One region of the Halobacillus sp. AWH4_228 genome, then DNA from elsewhere that is predicted to be linked to it. Evidence: riboswitches for the same ligand, from Rfam matches in the RefSeq annotation. Region 1 holds a riboswitch; each other region holds the start of a gene.
The links. A riboswitch is a leader RNA that binds a small molecule or an ion and turns the genes downstream of it on or off. The one in region 1 is predicted to bind thiamine pyrophosphate.
Positions count from the first base shown of each region.

Region 2: linked by a shared signal. The riboswitch ahead of ACXADP_RS05500 (acetylornithine deacetylase) and the one ahead of tenA (thiaminase II) in region 1 are both predicted to bind thiamine pyrophosphate.
Region 3: linked by a shared signal. The riboswitch ahead of ACXADP_RS09610 (YkoF family thiamine/hydroxymethylpyrimidine-binding protein) and the one ahead of tenA (thiaminase II) in region 1 are both predicted to bind thiamine pyrophosphate.

Region 1 covers NZ_JBSWTE010000001.1:2,550,318-2,557,152, forward strand. The annotation lists gene ACXADP_RS13015 (thiazole biosynthesis adenylyltransferase ThiF) at 137-1,156, opposite strand; gene ACXADP_RS13020 (thiazole synthase) at 1,153-1,920, opposite strand; gene thiS (sulfur carrier protein ThiS) at 1,923-2,126, opposite strand; gene thiO (glycine oxidase ThiO) at 2,139-3,248, opposite strand; gene tenI (thiazole tautomerase TenI) at 3,238-3,852, opposite strand; gene tenA (thiaminase II) at 3,849-4,544, opposite strand; TPP riboswitch at 4,654-4,761, opposite strand; gene ACXADP_RS13045 (NUDIX domain-containing protein) at 4,806-5,246, opposite strand; gene ACXADP_RS13050 (hypothetical protein) at 5,364-5,525, opposite strand; gene ACXADP_RS13055 (hypothetical protein) at 5,618-5,866, shown strand; gene ACXADP_RS13060 (hypothetical protein) at 5,917-6,150, shown strand; gene ACXADP_RS13065 (2-thiouracil desulfurase family protein) at 6,421-6,835, opposite strand, start outside.
Region 2 covers NZ_JBSWTE010000001.1:1,127,102-1,133,936, forward strand. The annotation lists gene ACXADP_RS05485 (hypothetical protein) at 17-433, shown strand; gene ACXADP_RS05490 (hypothetical protein) at 643-1,068, shown strand; gene ACXADP_RS05495 (GNAT family N-acetyltransferase) at 1,024-1,518, opposite strand; TPP riboswitch at 1,622-1,728, shown strand; gene ACXADP_RS05500 (acetylornithine deacetylase) at 1,808-3,094, shown strand; gene tenA (thiaminase II) at 3,094-3,780, shown strand; gene ACXADP_RS05510 (BglG family transcription antiterminator) at 4,335-6,278, shown strand; gene ACXADP_RS05515 (fructose-specific PTS transporter subunit EIIC) at 6,366-6,835, shown strand, end outside.
Region 3 covers NZ_JBSWTE010000001.1:1,907,608-1,914,442, reverse strand. The annotation lists gene ACXADP_RS09635 (N-acetylmuramoyl-L-alanine amidase) at 1-1,479, shown strand, start outside; gene ACXADP_RS09630 (RDD family protein) at 1,531-1,956, opposite strand; gene ACXADP_RS09625 (DUF420 domain-containing protein) at 2,144-2,674, shown strand; gene ACXADP_RS09620 (hypothetical protein) at 2,873-3,103, shown strand; gene ACXADP_RS09615 (hypothetical protein) at 3,428-4,357, opposite strand; TPP riboswitch at 4,576-4,676, shown strand; gene ACXADP_RS09610 (YkoF family thiamine/hydroxymethylpyrimidine-binding protein) at 5,039-5,641, shown strand; gene ACXADP_RS09605 (ECF transporter S component) at 5,638-6,216, shown strand; gene ACXADP_RS09600 (ABC transporter ATP-binding protein) at 6,216-6,835, shown strand, end outside.

The sequences.
Region 1 (6,835 bases):
AGATGAAAATAGGGATGGGTTGACTTGAACGCTCATCAGCTTAAAGCGGTTTGCCGGAGCTTCAGGAGGCATTAGAAAAGAACACGTGCTCTCTACAAATGGAAAAAAGCTCAGAGACAGGGTCTCTGAGCTTTTTTTATCCTGTATACCGATGATAGAGGGTTTTCGCTTCGGCTACACTCTGGGTTCCGTGAATGAGGGCGCGTCCGTCTTTAAAGAACACCATCCGCTTATCCCCGGTCGTAAACGAAAGCAGGTACGGGTTCTGTTCCACCTTGCCGTCCTGACCGGACAGGGTCTCGGCGAGCACGGTCAGGTTCCATTCCTGCTTCGATGCCGGGCGGATCTGCACAGAGTCACGCCCGCAGAGGACAGCTGTCTTCATCTGCTGGTCATAGGATAAGAACGGATAGGATGCCTCTCGGCCGCAGGACGGACAGTCATCCTTTTTCACGCTGGAGACGCCGATGGCTGAATGCTGGTTCGTCCATAGATCAAAAGAAACGAGTTTCTTCCTGACAGCGTCCCAGTCTTCGACTAACAGTTTCATAGCTTCTGCTGTCTGATGAGCGGTCACCATCTGGACCGCTGGACTGATAATACCTGCGGTGTCACATGTCAATCCTCCAAGCGGCACCTGCTCCATCAAGCAGTGCAGGCACGGCGTTTCTCCCGGAAGAATGGTATAGCTGATGCCATAGCTCCCGACACAGGCCCCGTAAACCCACGGGATCTGATGCTTTTGGGAAAGATCATTGATGATCATCCGGATATCAAAATTATCAGTGGCATCAATGATGACATCAACGCCCTCCAGAAGGGGCTCCAGTTCAAGCGGTGTCGCATCGACGACTTTTGCATCAATGATGACCTCACTGTTTACCTGCTCCAGCCTCTGCCGGGCAGCGACCGCTTTCGGAAGCCGGGTCTCTGCGTCTTTTTCTGTATACAGCTGCTGACGCTGAAGATTGCTCCATTCCACATAATCCCTGTCAAGGATCGTCAGTTTTCCCACCCCGGCGCGCACAAGATTTTCAGCGGCTCCGGTTCCGAGGGCACCTGCCCCGATGATCAGTACATGTTTGCTGCTGATTTTCTCCTGCCCCTTTTCCCCGATGGGCTGGAACAGAGTCTGTCTTGAATATCGGTCGTTCATGTTCGGCTCATTCCCTCCATTGGACTGCTGGCCGCAGCATAACGCTTTTTCGGGATCCTCCCTGCTTCAAATCCAAGCCGTCCTGCCTGTATGGCAAGCTTCATCGCTTCCGCCATTTTCACAGGATCATCGGCGGCAGATACAGCAGTATTCAACAGCACACCATCAGCGCCAAGTTCCATCGCCGCTGCTGCATCGGCTGGTGAACCGATGCCCGCATCCACAATGACCGGCACTTCGGCCTGTTCAATAATCAAATCCAGCTGATGCGGATTGAGAATCCCCTGCCCTGACCCAATCGGGGACGCCCCTGGCATTACGGCGTGGGCTCCCATTTCTTCCAGTCGTTTTGCAAGGACGACGTCATCCGACGTATAAGGAAGAACCGTAAAGCCTTCCTCCAACAGCATTTCCGTCGCCTTCAACGTTTCGACCGGATCGGGCAGAAGCGTTTTTTTACAGCCGATTACTTCTACCTTAATCATATCGCAAAGTCCGGAAGATTTGGCTAATTTTGCATGCCGCACCGCCTCTTCAGCATTTTCCGCCCCTGCCGTGTTAGGCAGAAGTGTATAACGGCCGACATCGAGCTGTTGAAGCAGGTCCGGCTGCTGCGGTTCAAAAATATTCATTCTCCGGACGGTAAAGGTAAGGATATCGGTTTCCGATACGTCTACAGCCTTTTTCTGCGTTTCAAAATCAGGATATTTCCCTGTCCCCAACAGCAGTCGTGAGTTAAACGTGAAATTTCCAATCTTAAGCATGATTATCCCCCTCCTACGAATTGGACCAGTTCCATTTGATCGCCTTCATGCAGCTGTGAATGGCCGTGCTCGCTTTTTTCTAAAATGGTGTCGTTCAGTTCCACCATCACCACTCGGTTATCCAATTGAAAGTGGCTCAGAAGCGTACGGACATCAGCCAGGTGGTCAGGAATCTCATGCCACTCGCCGTTAATTTTCACATTCATGATGATCCTCCTTTATAACGTGATGAAGCTTTGTCCACTCGTCACCCAGTCCGGCTCCACCGGCTTCCCTTCGATTTGGTCCGCCACCAGCGTTCCAGTCACCGCCGAAAGCAGGATGCCGTTCCGGTAATGGCCTGTCGCCAGCCACAGCCCCTCTTTTTCAGGATGTGGACCGACATAAGGAATGCCGCTTTTCGTCTGCGGCCGGATTCCGGCCCACGTAGCTTCCATTTCGGCATTCCGAAGTGAAGGAACGAGGCGTCGGGCTTTTTCCATCAATTGAAAAAGGCCCTCTACAGTAACGGACTCGTCGAAGGAACCCACCTGTTCAGTGGCGCCGATAACGAGGCGGTTTCCCGCCTTCGGAACGATGTAGCAGCCTTTTGTGAAAAGGGTCCCTGTGATGAGCGGCCGTTTCGTCCGGACAGAAAAGCACTCCCCTTTGACCGGGTACGTTTCCACAATGGTGCGTTCAGCATTCAAAAGCGAAGCACTCCACGCCCCGGCAGCTGCGATGACCGCATCCCCTGTATACGTGCCTCCGATGGTGTTGACTCCAATGATCCGACCGTTTTCTTCCACCAAACCGGTGACGTCCGTGTGTTCCAGGAAATCCGCGCCGAGCGCTGCGGCCGAAGCCGCATACGCTTTTGTCAGCTTTGGTGCGTCTACCTGTCCGTCTTCCGGCAGGTATAATGCTCCTGTAATCCTGTCGGAAAGAGACGGCTCTGTATCACGCATTTCATCACGATCGATCCACCGGGCTGTTTCACCGACCGCTTCCTGCGATTTCCCCAGCTGCTTCCACGCTTCCTTTTCCTCATTCGTAAGGGCAATTTTATACAACCCTTTCTGCTGGAGTCCGATATCCACCCCGCTGAGTTCTTTCAATTCAGCTGCAAGAGAAGGAAACATCGCCCGGCTCGTTCTCGCCATTTGAAAAAGCGGATCGTCCCCTTTCCATTCGGACTGAGCCCCAAGCATGCCGGCGGCGGCGCTTGATGCTTTCTGTCCAGTTTTCCCCCGGTCGATGACGAGGACTTTTTTCTGCCGCTTAACCAGCTGATACGCAATAGAATTCCCAATCACTCCACCACCCACAACAATTGCGTCATAAAACATCCCTCCATCTCCTTCCCAGTCGGTATTGATAACGGCGGACCGCCTTTTCCGCATCGTCTGCTAATAGAATGCCGGATAGTACAGCCGCTCCCGACGCTCCAAAGGGCTGAAGACGGCTGACATTTTCCGGTGTCAATCCCCCTATCGCGGTGACAGGCAGCGAGACTGCCTGTGTGACCCTCTGCAGAGCCTCGAGCCCGCGTCCCGCCGATCCAGGCTTGGATGCTGTCTCAAAGACATGTCCGAACAAAATAAAATCTGCTCCCCGTTTTTCTGCAGTGACAGCTTCTTCTACAGAATGGACCGAACACCCGGCGTTTAAAAAAGGAAAAGCCCGCTTAACCTCTTCGACCGGAAGACTGTGTCCGGACAGCTGCACGTGAGGCACTGCTTTTGCCACGGCTACATCCACCCTGTCATTGATGACGAGCTTTTCGGTTGGAAACCCAAGGTCTGTCAAAGCATCTACAGTATCCGCCACTTCACTTGCGGACCACTGCTTTTCACGAAGATGGAAGAAATCAATCATCGGTTCAATCGCAGCCACCCTTGTGCACAGTTCCTCCCTGGACTGCCGCCCTGTGGAAATGACGTGCAGTTTCATTCACGTCCGGCTGCGATCGACTGTTTTAAATCAAACGGCCATTCCTCCATACGGTAAGCCATTTCCCAGAACATATATTCATACTGACTGCTGATGATAAACAATTCCTTCATCCGGGATCTGCCGGCATCTGTTTTCGCTTCAGCCAGTTCATCAAGGCGCTCGATCTGCTCTTCTACAAGCGTCCGGAACCAATCCCCTCCGTAAGCCGCAATCCATTCCTGATAGACCGGTTCTTCCGGTGACGATTCTTTCAAATGTTCGCCGACTTCATAATACAGCCAGTAGCACGGAAGAATCGTCGCAATCACATCCCCTAAGTCCCCGTTATACGCTCCTCTGTACATATGGGACGCATACGCATAGGCCGTTGGTGACGGTTTGAACTGCTCCCGCTCTTCCTGCGTAATGCCCAGCTGCTTCGAAAAATTCTCATGAAGCCCAAGCTCAGCTTCATACGTACTTTGAGCATGAGACGCCATATTGGCCATGACAGCCATATCTTCAGACTTTGCAGCTCCCAGTGACTGGACACGGGCAAAATGAGACAAGTAATACGAATCCTGAAGCACATAATAACGGAACTTTTCGAGAGGAAGCGTTCCCTCTCCAATCCCTGTGACAAAAGGATGGTGAAAACTTCCCTCCCAAATCTCATCCACGGCCTTTCTGATTTCTTCTGAAAATGTCATATCCACTCTCTCCTTTGTTGAACGATCCGCCACTGATTTTTTCCACTAAAAAAGCCACTTTCCCCGGCATAGGAAAAGTGGCTGATATACATTTATTTTCATAGACATGTATAGGTATCGGCCACTTCCCTACGCTGGTATAAACCAGATCAGGTTCCAAGAGTCTTAAAGCATCACTTTAATCTCAGCCTTTGAGAAGGCACCCCTAGTGGATCGCTCGTTATTAAATTCCCTTTCATCGTAACACGTTAGAATTTTTTGTCAAAAACAAATTTTCGACTGCCGTTCCACGGCTTTCTGGATACTGTTGGCGGTCCATGGAGGAATCGGGACGGGACTCTCGTTTAGACCCGGCTCGACCCAGACCATGTCCGCCACTTCTTCCGGACTCTTTATATAGGGCTCTCCTGTGAAATCCGTAGTCAAAAACACGATATTCAGAACCTGGATATCCCCGATTAAAAAAGTATTGCTGTGTACATAGGTAAGGTCCCCATCCAAAGTGAGGCCGATCTCCTCTTTAATTTCACGGCGGACGTTATCTTCCAGCACATCAAGGGAATCCGGACTGAACTCCATTTTCCCTCCAGGCAGCGAATACAATCCTCCCGCGTGCTCCTCTTCCGGTGACCTTTGAATAAGTAGAATATGGTCCTCTTTCATAATGGCCGCTTCTACGTTTATGATATAAGAATACGACATATACAAACCTCCTTTTTTAACCAATCCTTACCAAATTCGACACACCGCTTCAATTTCCTCCCCCTCATGAAGAAAAGACTATTGAGCATATTCATAGTGTCTCTTTATTATAAACCGTTACACAGAACGGATAATAACGTCTTTGACTTTCTGCATCGCTCCATCAATGGCAGAAGCCTTCAGGGAAGCGAGGTAGACAACGACACCTGCTCCTTCTTCCACCTTACCAAAGCGCTGGATATCCACGATAATGGTCCTCTGCAGGGAAGGACAAGTCAAGTCATTTCATTCTAAAAACACCCGCCCTTTTCAGGACGGGTGTTTTTTTATGCTCATCTCAGGTAAAATATGGCTCGGAGAGGAGGAAAACAATGACACAACTGAAAGTCCTTTCTGCGTGGAACATCCTTCCCGCTGCGCTTTTGATCACTGCCGGATGGTTTCTGTTGGATGTCAATCCATCCAACACCTACACGGGATCCCTCTTTCTTATCCTGTTCTGGACAGTGAAAAGCGGACTGGACGCCTGGAGGTATCACTTGATCCGCCAAAATAAGCATGCCATTTTAAACTTCGGCTTTACCGCTGTCAGTCTTGTCTTGTTGTTTTATGTCCTCTAAGGGAAGGCAGCAGTTAAAGAGAACCATCCACTTATAAGGAGCGGATACATATGTTAAAAAAGATTCGAATCCTCTTATCAGTCATAATCATCCTTTTGTCCGGCTACGGATTATGGACAGATAAATCAGGAGACCTTTTGTCTTTCACTCTCGCAGGTTTTGCCATTCTTATGGTTATCCTTGGCCTTGAAGAACAAAAAGAAACAACCAAAAAGCGTGCCTCCATTTATTATGCGGTCTCTGTTTTCTGTCTGTTTACTTCCATAGCCGGATTCATCCAATAATAAGAGTCCCTTTAGATGAGATCCCTATTCCTGCAAACGCGACTTAAACATCCTAGATCGCATAAGGGAAGGCGACGTGGAGTGTTCGATGGTGACGCCTGTGGAAAAGCATAAGGTGAAGATCCACTTGGGCAGGTGGTTTTCGTGCCCAAGTCAGCTGAGGCCGTGCCCGCGGCGGGCATCCACCGATAGGCGGAGCGTGACAATCGCAGTCCCCCCCTCGAGGAGAAAAGCTTTTCTACATGAGGAGAGCCCCTGGAGAGGGGCTCTTTACACCAACGTATGGATAAAATCAATTTCACTCATCACCTGTATGCCGTTCCGTTCAAGCAGGGCCGCCGTGACCCCTTTTCCAGTAACCTGTCTCCCGCTGAACGTGCCGTCATAGACGAGGGTACTGCCGCAGGACGGGCTTCCCTCCTTCAACACTACCGTATCAATCTGCAGATCTCTTACCGTTTCCAACGTCAAATATGCCCCTCTTATGTACGTCTCTGTTACATCGGTTCCTGTCTTTTCCATTACACGGGCCCGGCCTTTCAGGACATCCTCTCCATCACCGCCGATAATCTCTGCCGGAGGGCGCGGGACCATGAATCCTCCCAGCAGTTCCGGGCAGGCGGGAACCGCTTTCTTTTCCAATATTAATTTTTGAATTTTCTCCTGGAGGCAGTCGGTGCCATCG
Region 2 (6,835 bases), 1.4 Mb from region 1:
AAAAGGGGGCTTGCTTTTGAAGGGAATCCTATTGGTGCTTTTATCTGTTTTAATCCTGACAGCGTGTCAAAGTGAAAGGGAATGGTCCTTCTCTGAAATTGGGAAAAAGGATCTTCCAGGGGACGCGTTGTCCTATTTTCAAACGGTAAAAAATAGACATGGAAATCATATGTTCCAAGAGGGAGATCAGAATACGGTGTATATCTATTTGAACGGAACAAAACAGGGCGAAGGGGCGGAATATTATACATCCTTCGAGGTCCGGGCAGAAGAAGATACGCTGAACCTGTTATACAAGACAGGGGCCGGCGCTGGTGGTTCGGTTAAATCCGAACGCTTCTACAGAGTCGACGGTTATCAAAGTTATGAGATCCTGAGGATTTATGAAAACGGAAAAGAAGCCGCCTTTGAGACCATATCTCTGGGCGGATAATTTTCTCTATCCCTATAGAAAAAGGACTCTCCTCCTCTCATTGCCTTACCCTGATCCATAGGCGTCGCCAACGCCTATACTGCAATCTGGTCATGTGGTGAGGTCTTGAGGAAGTTGAAGCCTGCGGGAACAGAACAGACCCACCCAAAACCGGAACCTGCGCTTCTTTTACCTACATAAATAAAACAACATGAAAGTGAGCCTGTACGATGCGGAAAATTCTTGCTGCCTTAATCAGCAGTTTTGTAACAGCTTTATTGGTTTCTATTTATCTCACATCGGATTACAGCAACCTGGTCGGAAACTTATATTTTAATTTAGTCAACATCTATTTGGGGCATGCTGTGTTTGCCCTCCCCCTATCCTTGATAGCCGATCGTTTAAGCAGTCAGCTGTCGTTGGGACGCTTTTTTATTGAGTGGGGCCTGTATCTTTTAATTGGACCACTTCTAGCTGTGTTATTGGCTGTCTTTACGATGTTCTTAAGCTTGTATCTCATACCGATCAGTTTCATTTTTCCAATCACCTACACGCTCGTTAAAAAAATTCCTGCTGCTTTCCTGAAGAGGAGTCTGACAGCGGCTGTCCTCTTATCCGTTGCGGTCATCATGGCTATGTATTACAGTATCCGTTAGTTTCAGGGTCATAAATAAGCTGTTCGGGTCTTCCTTGTAGCCGGCGAAAGGACCACAGAAAACAAACCCGAAGTTCTTATACAGCTGGACAGCCGGATGGAACGCCTCTTGAGACCCGGTTTCTATAAAGAGCTGTGTATACCCTCGGGCGCTGGGTTCATTTATGATGTGTTGGAGCAATCTGTGGGCGACGCCTCGTCTTAAATGGGAAGAGGCCGTTCTCATCGACTTGATTTCTCCGTGCGCCGGATGGAGTTCTTTCAACGCTCCCATTCCTGCCAGCTCTCCCTTTTCCCAGGCTGTCCAAAAAGTCACGCCGGGCTGCTTTAATTTTTCTATATCCAATGCGTGGATGCTTTCTGGCGGGGAGTGCAGGGTCATATTGAAAAGGTGTTCCTTTATGAATGCTTGTACTTCATCGCTTGTTAAATCATCGTTTTTGATGTCCATCCATGGCCTCCTGTTTTATACGTCCTCCATCTACATTTCGCGTTTAAACGGGACTTGTCCTTTCCGGCCCCCTGTGTTGTAATGAAAATAACAGTTTTATAGCATGTTTCACTAGGGGAGCCCTGATGACGGGGCTGAGAAAAGCAGAAGCTTTGACCCTTACAACCTGATCTGGCTCATACCAGCGGAGGGAAGTGAAGCGGTCGATGATTGATCTTTTCTTACATGATGATCAAGCCCGCTCCTTCTCTCGAAGGGGCGGGCTTTTTATATGGAAGGAGAGAGTACGATGATTCAGTTAGAGGAATTGCTGCAGAGAGTGGAGGAAAAGGAAGAGGAGATGCACCAGCTTCTAGGGGACTTGGTCGCCTTTCCGACGTTAAGCCCTCCAGCCCGAAATGCGGCGGAAGCACAACAGTACATAGAAGAGTATTTAAGCCGGATGGATTTTGAAATAGACACGTGGGAACTGTACCCCGGCGATCCGATTGTCGTCGGAACGAAAAAAGGAACCGACCGGGAACACAGCAGAAGTCTCATCTTAAACGGTCATATTGATGTGGCTGCGCTGGATGAAGGGGAATCGTGGGAGCATGATCCTTTTACACTGACCTCGAAGGACGACCGCTTGTACGGTCGCGGCACGGCGGATATGAAAGGTGGAATGGCGGCTGTTCTGTTTGCACTCAAACTGCTCCATGAAGCGGGAATCGAGCCGACCGGCGACCTTCATGTGCAGTCCGTCGTCGGTGAAGAGGTCGGAGAAGCAGGAACAAAATCCTGTGGAGAAAGAGGGTATCATGCCGATTTAGCCATCGTAGCCGATACGAGTAACTGTGCCATTCAGGGGCAGGGAGGCGTCATTACCGGATGGATTACGATTGAAAGTCCGGAAACCTTCCACGACGCGGAACGCCGTTCGATCATTCATGCCGGTGGAGGAAGATACGGAGCAGGGGCAATTGAAAAAATGATGAAAATCATCCAGTCGCTGCAGGAATTGGAGCAGCACTGGGCGGTGACGAAATCGAGTCCAGGCTTTCCACCTGGATCGACGACAATCAATCCGGCTGTCATTGAAGGTGGAAGGCATGCCGCTTTTATCGCCGACCGCTGTGCTTTATGGATTACCGTGCACTATTATCCAGAAGAGCATTATGAAGATGTGATCGAAGAAATTGAAGCACATGTCCGTGCTGCCGCCCAGGCCGATCCATGGCTGAAAAACCATGCCCCTCAATTCAAATGGGGAGGAACGTCCATGATCGAGGAGCGCGGAGAAATCTTCCCCGCCTTTTCTGTCGATCCTGCCCATCCAGGGGTACAGCAGCTTCAACAAGCCCATAAAATCATCCATGGTACGCCGGCGGAAATGTCCATGTCTCCGACTGTGACGGATGGAGGATGGCTCTCAGAAGCAGGCATCCCGACCATTCTCTACGGTCCCGGCACGCTGGATCAGGCGCATGCGGTGAATGAGTCGCTGGACAGGAGACAGCTGTTGGATTATACGAAAACAATGATGGCTTTTTTATACAATTGGTTTCAACAAGCAGATGACAAGGAGGAAGCGTAATGTTTACAGACCGTTTATACGAAAGTGCCCGTCCGATTTGGGAGGCCTACCTCGATCATCCATTCGTCAAAGGGATTGGGGACGGCACGCTCGAGCTTGAGAAATTCCAATTTTTCATGCGTCAGGATTATTTGTACTTGATTGATTACTGCCGCGTGTTTGCTCTTGGTTCCGTTAAGGCGAAAAGCCTGGATACGATGACGATGTTCTCTGAACTGCTTCATTCCACTTTAAGTGAGGAAATGGAGCTGCACCGGAACTATGCGGAACGGATCGGCATCAGCCGGGAGGAGCTGGAGGAAACGAAACCTTCTGCCACCCTCCTCGCCTATACGAGCTATATGCTGAACAAGGCAAATCAAGGATCAGAGGCTGAGGTGGCGGCCTGTGTGCTGGCCTGCACATGGAGCTACAACGTGATCGGCTTTCACCTTGCCGAACAAAATCAAGGAGAAAAGCACGAGTTTTACGGCGATTGGATTGAGATGTATGCGTCCGAAGAATTTTCTGAGCTTGCTTCCACACTGAAAAAATTAATCAACGAGCTGGCTGACGGACTTCCGGAAAGGGAAAAAGCTCACCTCGAAGAGATCTTTATTCATACGAGTAAGCTGGAGTATATGTTCTGGGAGATGGCGTGGAAACAAAAAATGTGGGTCGAGGAAGAGAGCTTTTTGAATACCTGAACACCCCTCTCCTCTTTTGAAAAGCGTTTAGACGCACTCAACTGCCTATCTGCCATGTGGATGACCACGATCCGCTTATCGGTGGATGCTTGCCGTGGGCCCGGCCTCAGCTAACTTGGACAGGAAGATCACCTGTCCAAGTGGATCTTCGGCTCGTGCTGATCCCACAGGCGTCACCACCGAACGCTCCTCGTGACATCCGCAGATTTCCTCTGACAAGAGAAGTTATCCAACTTGGAATAAGGTTAATCAAGAGTAAAACGTTCCAGGACTTAAAGAGGTATATGATAACGCTGTTCTTTGGATAAGAGGCTGTTCACCAAGTATTTGTCTTCAAATCCCCGATGGATTTTCAATGGAACAAGATAAATGGTTACCTTTCATACATCCATTAAAAAAATGCGGATCATCTTTTCCGAAGACCACCCTCTCCTAAATGGAGAGGGTTTTGTCATTAATGTCGAAAGTAGTCAAAATGTCACGAACGAGGTAGAATGAAAGGTAGACGATCCCTTTCAATCCATTTGAAAAAAGAGGCAAAGGAGAACATACCTATGAAGGAAATCCAACAGCAGATCCTCCACTATTTTACCGGGATGCCGAACACGTTCATCCCGACAGGTAAGATTGCGGAGTCTCTCGGATACTCAGATAAAGCCATTCGGAATCATCTGCCGGCCGTTCAGGATTATTTGGACGAGCAGGGACGGACGGGTGTCATTGAGAAAAAAGCCGGCCGCGGGGTGCGGCTTGCGATTAAAGAAGCTGACAACGCCCTGTTGATCGACCATCTCCATCATTCCTTTCCTCAAAATGAAGCGCAGGATCGTTCCCTCCGGACGAAAATCGCCTTTGCCCTGTTGTCCGCCCCACGCCCGGTCACCATCCAGAAGCTGCGGAAAGACTACTACCTTTCCCATACCGGTGTCCGAAATATTCTGGATGAAATCGAAACATGGCTGCACCCTTATCATCTGGAAATGGTCCGCAAGCAGAAAATCGGCGTATATATTTCCGGAGAGGAAAAACAGATCCGTCAGGCCGTGACAGGACTTTCTTCACTGGAAGGCCCCGCTGAAGATGTAACAAAGGTTCTTTTTGATTCCTTCTTCATACGGACGATTCAGCACGAATTGGCAGCCCTTCAGGAAAAACATCAGGTCGACTTCACTGATGCAGCCCTCGAATCCCTGCTTCTCCATACCGCTTTTATGATTAAGAGGGTTCAGCTTGGTCAGATCATTTCGCTGCCGGAAGAAGATGTCCAGTCGATCCGGACCCACGAAGAATTTCCGTGGGCGGAAGAAATGTGTAATCGTCTGGAGCGTGTTTTTGCGATGACGTTCCCAAGGGAGGAAGTCCTCTATTTGAACATGCATCTGAGAAGTGCGAAAACTCATGCGGCATCCAGGGAAGGTCTTACACCGGGGCTTCCCGAAGAAATTTCCAACATTATCGACTGGCTGGTGACAGAAGCATCGGCCCAGACCGGGTACCGTTTTGAAGAAGACGAAGTCCTGCGTGATCATTTATTTGTACATCTGAAAACGACGCTGGCCCGCCTTTCCTACGGGTTGTCCATCTCCAATCCCTTACTGATGACCATCAAGAAAAAGTATCCATACCTTTTTGATACGCTTGTCTGGATTTTAGACCAGCACAAGGAAGAGCTTCTCTACCCGATTCCGGAAGAGGAGGCCGCCTATTTAGTGCTGCATTTCCAGGCGGCTCTGGAAAGGAAGGCAACCGTGAAAAAGGAAAAAGTGGAAGTGGTGATCGTCTGTCATATGGGGATGGGACTTTCTCAGCTGCTGGCAGCACGGATGGAAAAGCTGTTTCCAGATATCCATATTCACGGCAGTATTGCGGCGCACCGGCTGCGCTCGTTCACAAAAGAGCATCGTGTAGACGGGATTATCTCTACAGTACCGATTGAAGAATTGGACATTCCTGCTGTCGTCGTTTCGCCGTTATTTGAAGCGGACGATCAGTCGCATGTAAAAAGTCTCATCAAGCAGCTGGAGCAGGGGAGAACCTCTGATAGAAAAAGGGGAAAAGAATCCGTTCTCCTTCAGAACATGTCGCCTTTTCTCATTCAAACGGGGCAGTCCGGGGTGTCTAAATATGAAGTGATCGAGGAACTCTCCCGCCTGCTTATGAAAAAAGGGTATGTGAAAGAAGGTTATCCTCAATCCTGTCTGCACCGGGAATATTTGTCTTCTACAGCCATTGGCGGCGGAATCGCCATCCCTCATGGCCGGGCGGAAGATGTGCACAGCTCCGCCATAGCAGTGGCCGCCTTTCCTGAACCTGTGGAGTGGGATGGTGAGCTGGTGCATGTCGTCCTGCTTCTTGCGATGAACTATGAAAACACACAGGAAGCCCGGCAGTTGTTCAGGGAAATCCACACGTTAACGTCAAACCCTTCATTCGTAAAACAGCTGGCTGAACAGCAAGATGCCGCAACATTTATGAATGCGCTTTACAATAATCCATAAGTACCACAGCCTGTGGAAGATATAAAAATTATTCCTCCCTTATTGTTTGCTACAGTATAAGTAAGCGATAACAAGAGGAGGAAGCTTATGAAGATTCTAGCGATTACATCATGTCCCAACGGCATCGCCCATACGTACATGGCGGCAGAAAACCTGCAGAAGGCGGCCGATGCGATGGGCATCGATATAAAGATTGAAACCCAGGGGTCCATCGGGGTGGAAAATGAATTTACGCAGGCAGACATCGATGCAGCTGACGGGGTGATTATTGCGGCTGATAAAACAGTCAATAAAGAGCGGTTTGTCGGCAAGCCACTTGTAGCTGTCGGTGTCCAGCAGGGGATTAACACTCCTGAAAGATTGATTCAGCGGATTATTGATGGTCAGGCATCCGTCCATGAAGAAAGCGGTCAACGCTCCAATGAAGATGCTGGAAACGCATCCGGTGGGAAAGGGCAGAATGCCTTTTACCGCCACTTGATGAACGGGGTTTCCTACATGATTCCGTTTATCGTCATCGGAGGACTGTTGATTGCCATTTCGCTCACACTTGGCGG
Region 3 (6,835 bases), 640 kb from region 1:
AGGCGGACGGCGGCTGCTAATTCCGTCAACGCTGATTTCTTCCTATCGATCCACAATAATGCCGCCGGTGGAAGCGGATTTGAAAGTTATATTTATAACGGAACTCTTGCTCCGAATACTCAAGCTTACCAGTCCATCATCCATAACACGATTTATCAAACAGCTTCAAAATACAGCGTGAACAACCGGGGCATGAAGCAAGCCAACTTATTCGTCACCCGCGAAACACAAATGAGTTCCCTTTTACTCGAACTCTTATTTGTCGATCATCCCGACGATCTGTCCCTGCTGAGAAACTCCGCGTTCATCAACGACATATCCAGAGCTATCGCGGAAGGAACAGCCAAAGCTCTACAGCTGCCGAAGCTTTCCAGCACCGCAGCGACTGAGAGCTCCACGTTATACAAAGTGATGGCTGGAGCTTTCCAAAGCAGAGAAAACGCAGAACAACGAACCGAATTTTTATTTCAAAACGGTTTCGCTGCTTTTATTGTGCCTGCCTCCATCTCAGGCGGGGTCTATTACCGGGTTCAAACAGGAGCTTTCTCCAAGGAAATAAATGCCAAATCACAGATAGACCAATTAAAGCGGATAGGGATCGCAGACGCGTATATCCTCGCCGGAACAGACAAATCCGAATCCCCTGTGCCGGAAGATGATCTGTACCGGGTCATTGCCGGATCGTTCCGAGAAAGGAAAAATGCCGAGGAACGGATGAACCGGCTTACCGCTGCCGGATTATCCTCGTTTATCACCACTTTAGATATCGGCGGCCTCACCTATTACCGGGTTCAAGCCGGCGCTTTTCAAGAAATGGATCATGCCAAAGCTCTTGTGCATCAATTGAAGTCGTTCGGTATCATCGACGCCTTCATCTGGTCGGGTTCTGATTTCCCAGCCGCACCAGATTCACCTGCCCCCGAAACACAGGAAGACAAGTGGACCATTCTTGGGCAGAGTGTGATTGACGGTTGTCAGCTTGACCAATTTGTCCGTTCGGTCTATCCCGGTGCTCCAGAGCTTGGTCAGTACTATATGGTATACGGAAACCTTTACGGCATACGAGGGGATATTGCGTTTGCCCAGGCCGTGCATGAAACGAACTATTTCCGTTTCACCGGCGATGTACAGAGAGATCAGAATAATTTTGCAGGTATTGGTGCTGTAGGTGGTGGAGTGGCCGGGGCATCCTTTCCGACACCCGAAGAAGGTGTCCACGCTCAGATTCAACACTTATATGCCTATGCTTCCAGCGATTATATTCCTGAGGGGGTGAAGATTGTAGATCCACGATTCGAACTTGTTGCACGGGGAAGCGCCCGCACATGGACCGCGTTGAATGGAAAATGGGCTGTACCTGGTGATCAGTATGGCCAGCTTATTTTATCAATCTATCAACGAATGGCCGAATACACACGGAAGTCTATAGAAACCCAGCAGCAGACCCTGCAAACACTCATTCAAGATTTAAACCAATAAATAGAACCGGCTGCCTTACAGGAACCGGTTTTTCGATTGAATACAGAAACATTACTTCTCTTTAGGTTCTTTTGGCTTCATCATTGTAAAGGATATGAGTTCCCCCCAGCTCCGTCCTTTTTTATCCAATACGGATGTTGCAGCAGAGACAAACAGCCACCATCCATTGGTCAACAGAACCGGGCCGAATCCAAGAACAGCTCTTATCATGGATTGAAACACATGAGGGCTTCCTCCATGCGTCGAAACGACAGACATATTTGTCAGCAGCATGCCTAACGTTCTCCCCTGTAAGAATAATGGCAGAACTATCAACATGGTCAGATGGATCGTGATAAAGGCCTGCCAGAATACAGGGTTGGGATCAAATCCCCTCCCGGTGTCCTCTAGATACGTGTATAGAGCAGCCCCTGTTCCGGATAGGAGCAGCTCCCCGCCAAATCCCAGAAATTTCAAAAACAAGTACTTCGGGCGCATAATCTTCCCTCCTTGTACGTATCCTATGGATTCTTTCCGGAAAAGGTCAGCCCATTATTCCGTCTTTTGTCACGCTTGTAAGCCATCATGAAGTGACAGTTTCGTTAACGTTCGACATCATGAGATGATTTTCAAGCGGATTTTTTATATACTATTCCTGCAGTCTATTATGAGATGGGGTTTTACTTTGGAAATAAAAAAAGATTTTAATTATGTACCATGGGTGGTTGGATTGTCCATTGCTATCAATCTAATTGTCGTGGCCTTGTTGTTCCTCCCGGAAATTGGAAGCGAGACCAGCTTTGACATTACACTGCTCCCATTACTTAATGCCGTATTCAATTCCTTCACATTCGTGTTTCTGCTGGCGGCTTTATTCATGATTATCCGAAAGAATATTACGTGGCATAAACGATTCATTTTTGCTGCCTTTACAACAACAGCATTGTTTTTAGTTTCATATCTCACGTACCATTCCATGTCTGAATCAACGTCCTTCGGCGGCGAGGGTCTGGTGGCAGGTATTTATTACTTTATTCTGATCACCCACATTGTGCTGGCCGCACTTATTGTACCCCTTGCCCTGTTAACACTGTTCAGAGGTCTGGCAATGAAAGTGGATAAACATAGGAAAATCGCCCGCTGGACGATGCCGATCTGGCTTTATGTCAGTTTGACAGGCGTCGTTGTCTATTTAATGATTTCTCCTTATTACTAAAACGAGTCACGTGTCTTTGGATACGTGGCTTTTTTCTTTTTTATATTACAAAAACAATAAGTAAACGGGAAAAGTTGGCTATTTCCCGAGATATTTGTTATTGTAGAATAACAGCCGGTAGGGATTGAATCCGGTTACGTCTATGAAAATATAATGAGCACATGTCCAACCAGCTTACGGCCATAAGGAGACTAACTAATGGACATTCTTAACTTTATCAAGGAAGAAGGATTTACGTCTGCAAGATTCCAATCGTTCGCAGGGAAAGATACGCTCATTCAATTGAACCGGATTACGGATATGAAGGAACTATTCGGCCTGCTTGATATGAACCCGACAACTGTGCGGTACTATCCTTATGAAAAACTTCCTTATCTGGACTGCTCTCAGAATGAAGACAACTTAAAACTAAGATTATTTAAGCCATAAAAATAACCGGGATACATAACACATGTATCCCGGTTTTCTTTATTCCTTTATATTCAGGGAAAAAGATAATTCACGAAAAGTGGTCAGGTTTAAACGAGGGGTGTCTCCTTCAGGTCATCCACTGAGCAGACGCTTGTAAAACACTGTTTGATTCAGCCATCAATAACATCGACACCAATACTCCCGGTCACATGGACGTTCACCTCATGGACAAGGATGACCACAAAACCAGCACTTGCTGCTCAGTAAAGCAAACAGGATCCCAATAACCTCTCTTTTTCCAACATCTACGTCCGACAGAGGCGCTACAGCCTCTCTTCCGTTTTACCATTCCCCTTGAAAAGCATGGATAATTTTCCAACGCTGAACCGCCGTAATTCCTTTCCACTGTTGTTCAGCTGCAGCAAAAGCTTTTGTTCCGTCTCCCCAGTCCCAGCTGATATCCCAGATGCCTTCTTCCTTCAGCGTTTTCAAATAATAACGGATGTTTTCCAAAACTAAAGGTTTGTATTTAGCATACAACGGATGCTGTGGGGACGATATTATGTCAGTCGGAAGCGCACCGTACCCACTTCCCCATTCCGAAGGATCCTGACTGAAACAGTTCTCGCCTAACGTAAGAAGGTGGGACTGCACCTGATCAAGCCCGTAAGGCATTTGATTATGGACGAGTCCTTTATGCTTGTCCACGGAGATTAGTAGATTTTGAAAACACTGCCATTCGTGGAAATCCATCTCACTGACACTCATCAAATGTTCAACAGCTTTAACGGCTCCAGCCACACCCGTTTTCCAGGCTTCTGTTTCCCTTTGAGAGCAGTCGATGAGAAAACCGGCCAATTCCGCCCCCGGGTTAAACATCCAGTTGGACTGCACCCCTTCCCTCCACGACCACCAGGGCGCATGAGGAAAATGGTTGACTTCAGGAATAACCGAAGGCCACATCCCTGATTGACGATCGTATGAGCGAAGGAGGTAGGAAACCATCTGTTGAAGCAGCGGCTCTTTGGAAGATACATTCAATTCAGCAAGCACTTGGGAAGCTGCCCATGTGGCCATTGGAGACGAAGCTGGAAGTTGAAAATCCGGCTCAATTCCGTGACCAAAACCTCCATCTTCATTTTGGAACGCACTCAAGTATACGAGGACCTTTTCTTTAGGACCTCTTTCAAAAAGTGCTTCCCATCTGGCTGCTTCCAATGGACGTGCATACCGCTTCATCCACCTGCTTGTGCGATTCATGTGAGTGTTCATATCTGTCTTCCCCTTCCCATTGATGGTATCCCTTGTCTTCTGATTGTCCGACTCTTTTATTCCACTCAAGATATGACAGATTCTATTATCTTCAGCGTATCACGATTGGAAGATTTTGAAAATGAACTCTATCATTCGTATTCATAAAAAGGAGAATAAACATTTACAAATATTCCAACATCCGCTACGATAGAGTCAATACAAAAAACTGTATACATATGAGGCACTAGGGGAGCTGCTGCGAGCGGCTGAGAGGATGATCCGACCCTTGGCACCCGAACTAGATAATACTAGCGTGGGGAAGTGCAGCCGTTCTATCAATCAGGCCTTTACAGGTTTTATTCATCGATCAACGGACTGCATTCCCATGGGATGCAGTTTTTTTGTGTTTGGGTCTGTTATTGCTTGGTGTTGTTATTTAACATGTGAGCTCCTATCACCCCTTTCTGTCATGGGATTTGCAGGAGGCGGCCTTGGGAATGACTCCCTTTCCACGGGGTACCGTGAGCCTCCTCAAACTTCGTTCCCCGCGGAAAGCGGACAATTTTCTCTGCCATCCCATGCTCTGAGTAAACAACGGGCCGGACCCCTAATTCCAGACGGAGACGATTTAGTACTCGTTTAAAATAACAACAACAGACTTTAACAGAGCTTTGTGTTTAAAAAAAGGAGGAATGATGGATGAATCAAGTTTGTGGTACATCGAAAATTGCTGGATGTTCGTTTTCCATACATCCGATGAGTGATGAGTTTGCGGGTATAATTCTGGAAAGCTTAAAGGAAGTGGATACATCTAAAGTATGGCTCGATACCGATGATGTCTCTACGACGGTACGGGGGCGGATGGAACATATTTTTGATGTGACAAAGGCTATCCTTCTTCATGTATCCAAAGAAGGTGTTCATGCGGCTTTTCATGCGACTTATTCAATCGGGTGCCCGGGAGACTCGGCTGGAGACACGTATATGGCTGAATCCCTGCAACGGAGGAATGAAGACACTTCCCGCTCGATTACCCAGCCATTAGCAGCTAAGTTTTCGCTCTATCCAATGGGAGGGGACAGTTATATGGATACAATATACAAGCAGATTGAAGCGATGAAATCGAAGGGCATCCAAGTGACGCCCGCCCACTATTCTACAAGACTTGACGGAGATACCCATACGGTTTTCGAAGGGTTGGAAAACGTTTTCCGTGAGACAGAAGCTTCAGGGTCGTCTCACACCGTCATGACTGTATCGGTGTCGGTCAACAGCCCTTCCTCCAGGGGGAGCATCTTATGAAAAACTGGAAACTCAAAGAAATCGTTGTTCTATCTGTCTTGTCCGTCGTTTTCGCTGTCGTCTATCTCGCTTTCCTGCCTGTTGGAAAACTTCTCTCAGGTCTCTTTGGTCCAATCGGATATGATTTTATCTTTGGTATCTGGTTTATCGTATCCATCATTGCCGCCTATATTTTACGCCGCCCGGGCGCAGCTTTTCTCTCTGAAACCATCGCAGCGACAATTGAAGTTCTGCTCGGGAATGCTTCCGGTCCCCTATTGATTCTAACGGGAATGATTCAGGGATTCGGAGCGGAAAGTGCGTTTGCTCTGACGCGTTACCGGTCTTATCATCTTTCTGTACTCATGCTCGCCGGCGTGATGGCTGCCGTTTTCAGTTTCGCATGGGGGTATTTCCAATCTGGATACGCTGCGTTAAGTGGTGGATACGTCGCTGCCATGCTGATTGTCCGTATGGTCAGCGGCGCTGTGATTTCCGGAGTATTGGGTAAAGCCGTGGCTGACGGACTTGCCCGTACCGGCGTCCTTTCCAGTTTTGCTCTCGGGCGGGAATTAAGAAAGAAGAAGGCTTCCTGATGAAGACGGCTGTACAATTGGAAAACCTGACGCTTACGTATGAAGAAAATGAAAAAACCGTATTGACGGATATCACCCTCTCCATCGAAAACGAACAGGACACCCTCATCCTTGGCCCGAGCGGTTCAGGAAAAAGCTCGCTTGTCCAATGTATAAACGGGCTTTACCCGGAGGATTTGGATGGCGAGATGAATGGGCGTGCTGCCATTTACGGACGCTCAACAAGCGACTTCAAACCGGGAGAGCTGGCTAAAACTGTTGGAAGTGTTTTTCAAGACCCCGAAACTCAATTTTGTATGCTGACCGTCGAGGATGAAATCGCCTTTGGTTTAGAAAACCTTCATGTACCTGCTGAGGAGATGGAACACAAAATAGATGATGTCCTTGCACAGGTGAATCTACTGGATAAAAAAACGTCGTTCATCCATCACTTGTCCGGCGGACAGAAGCAGAAACTGGCCCTTGCCTGTGTGCTGGTGATGGAGCCGGACATCCTTCTCCTGGATGAACCGACAGCTAATCTGGATCCGCAGTCTGCTCGTGATTTCATTACTATTCTGACTTCCATAAAAAAAACTAGAAGTCTCACCTTGATTGTGATCGAACACAGATTGGAAGG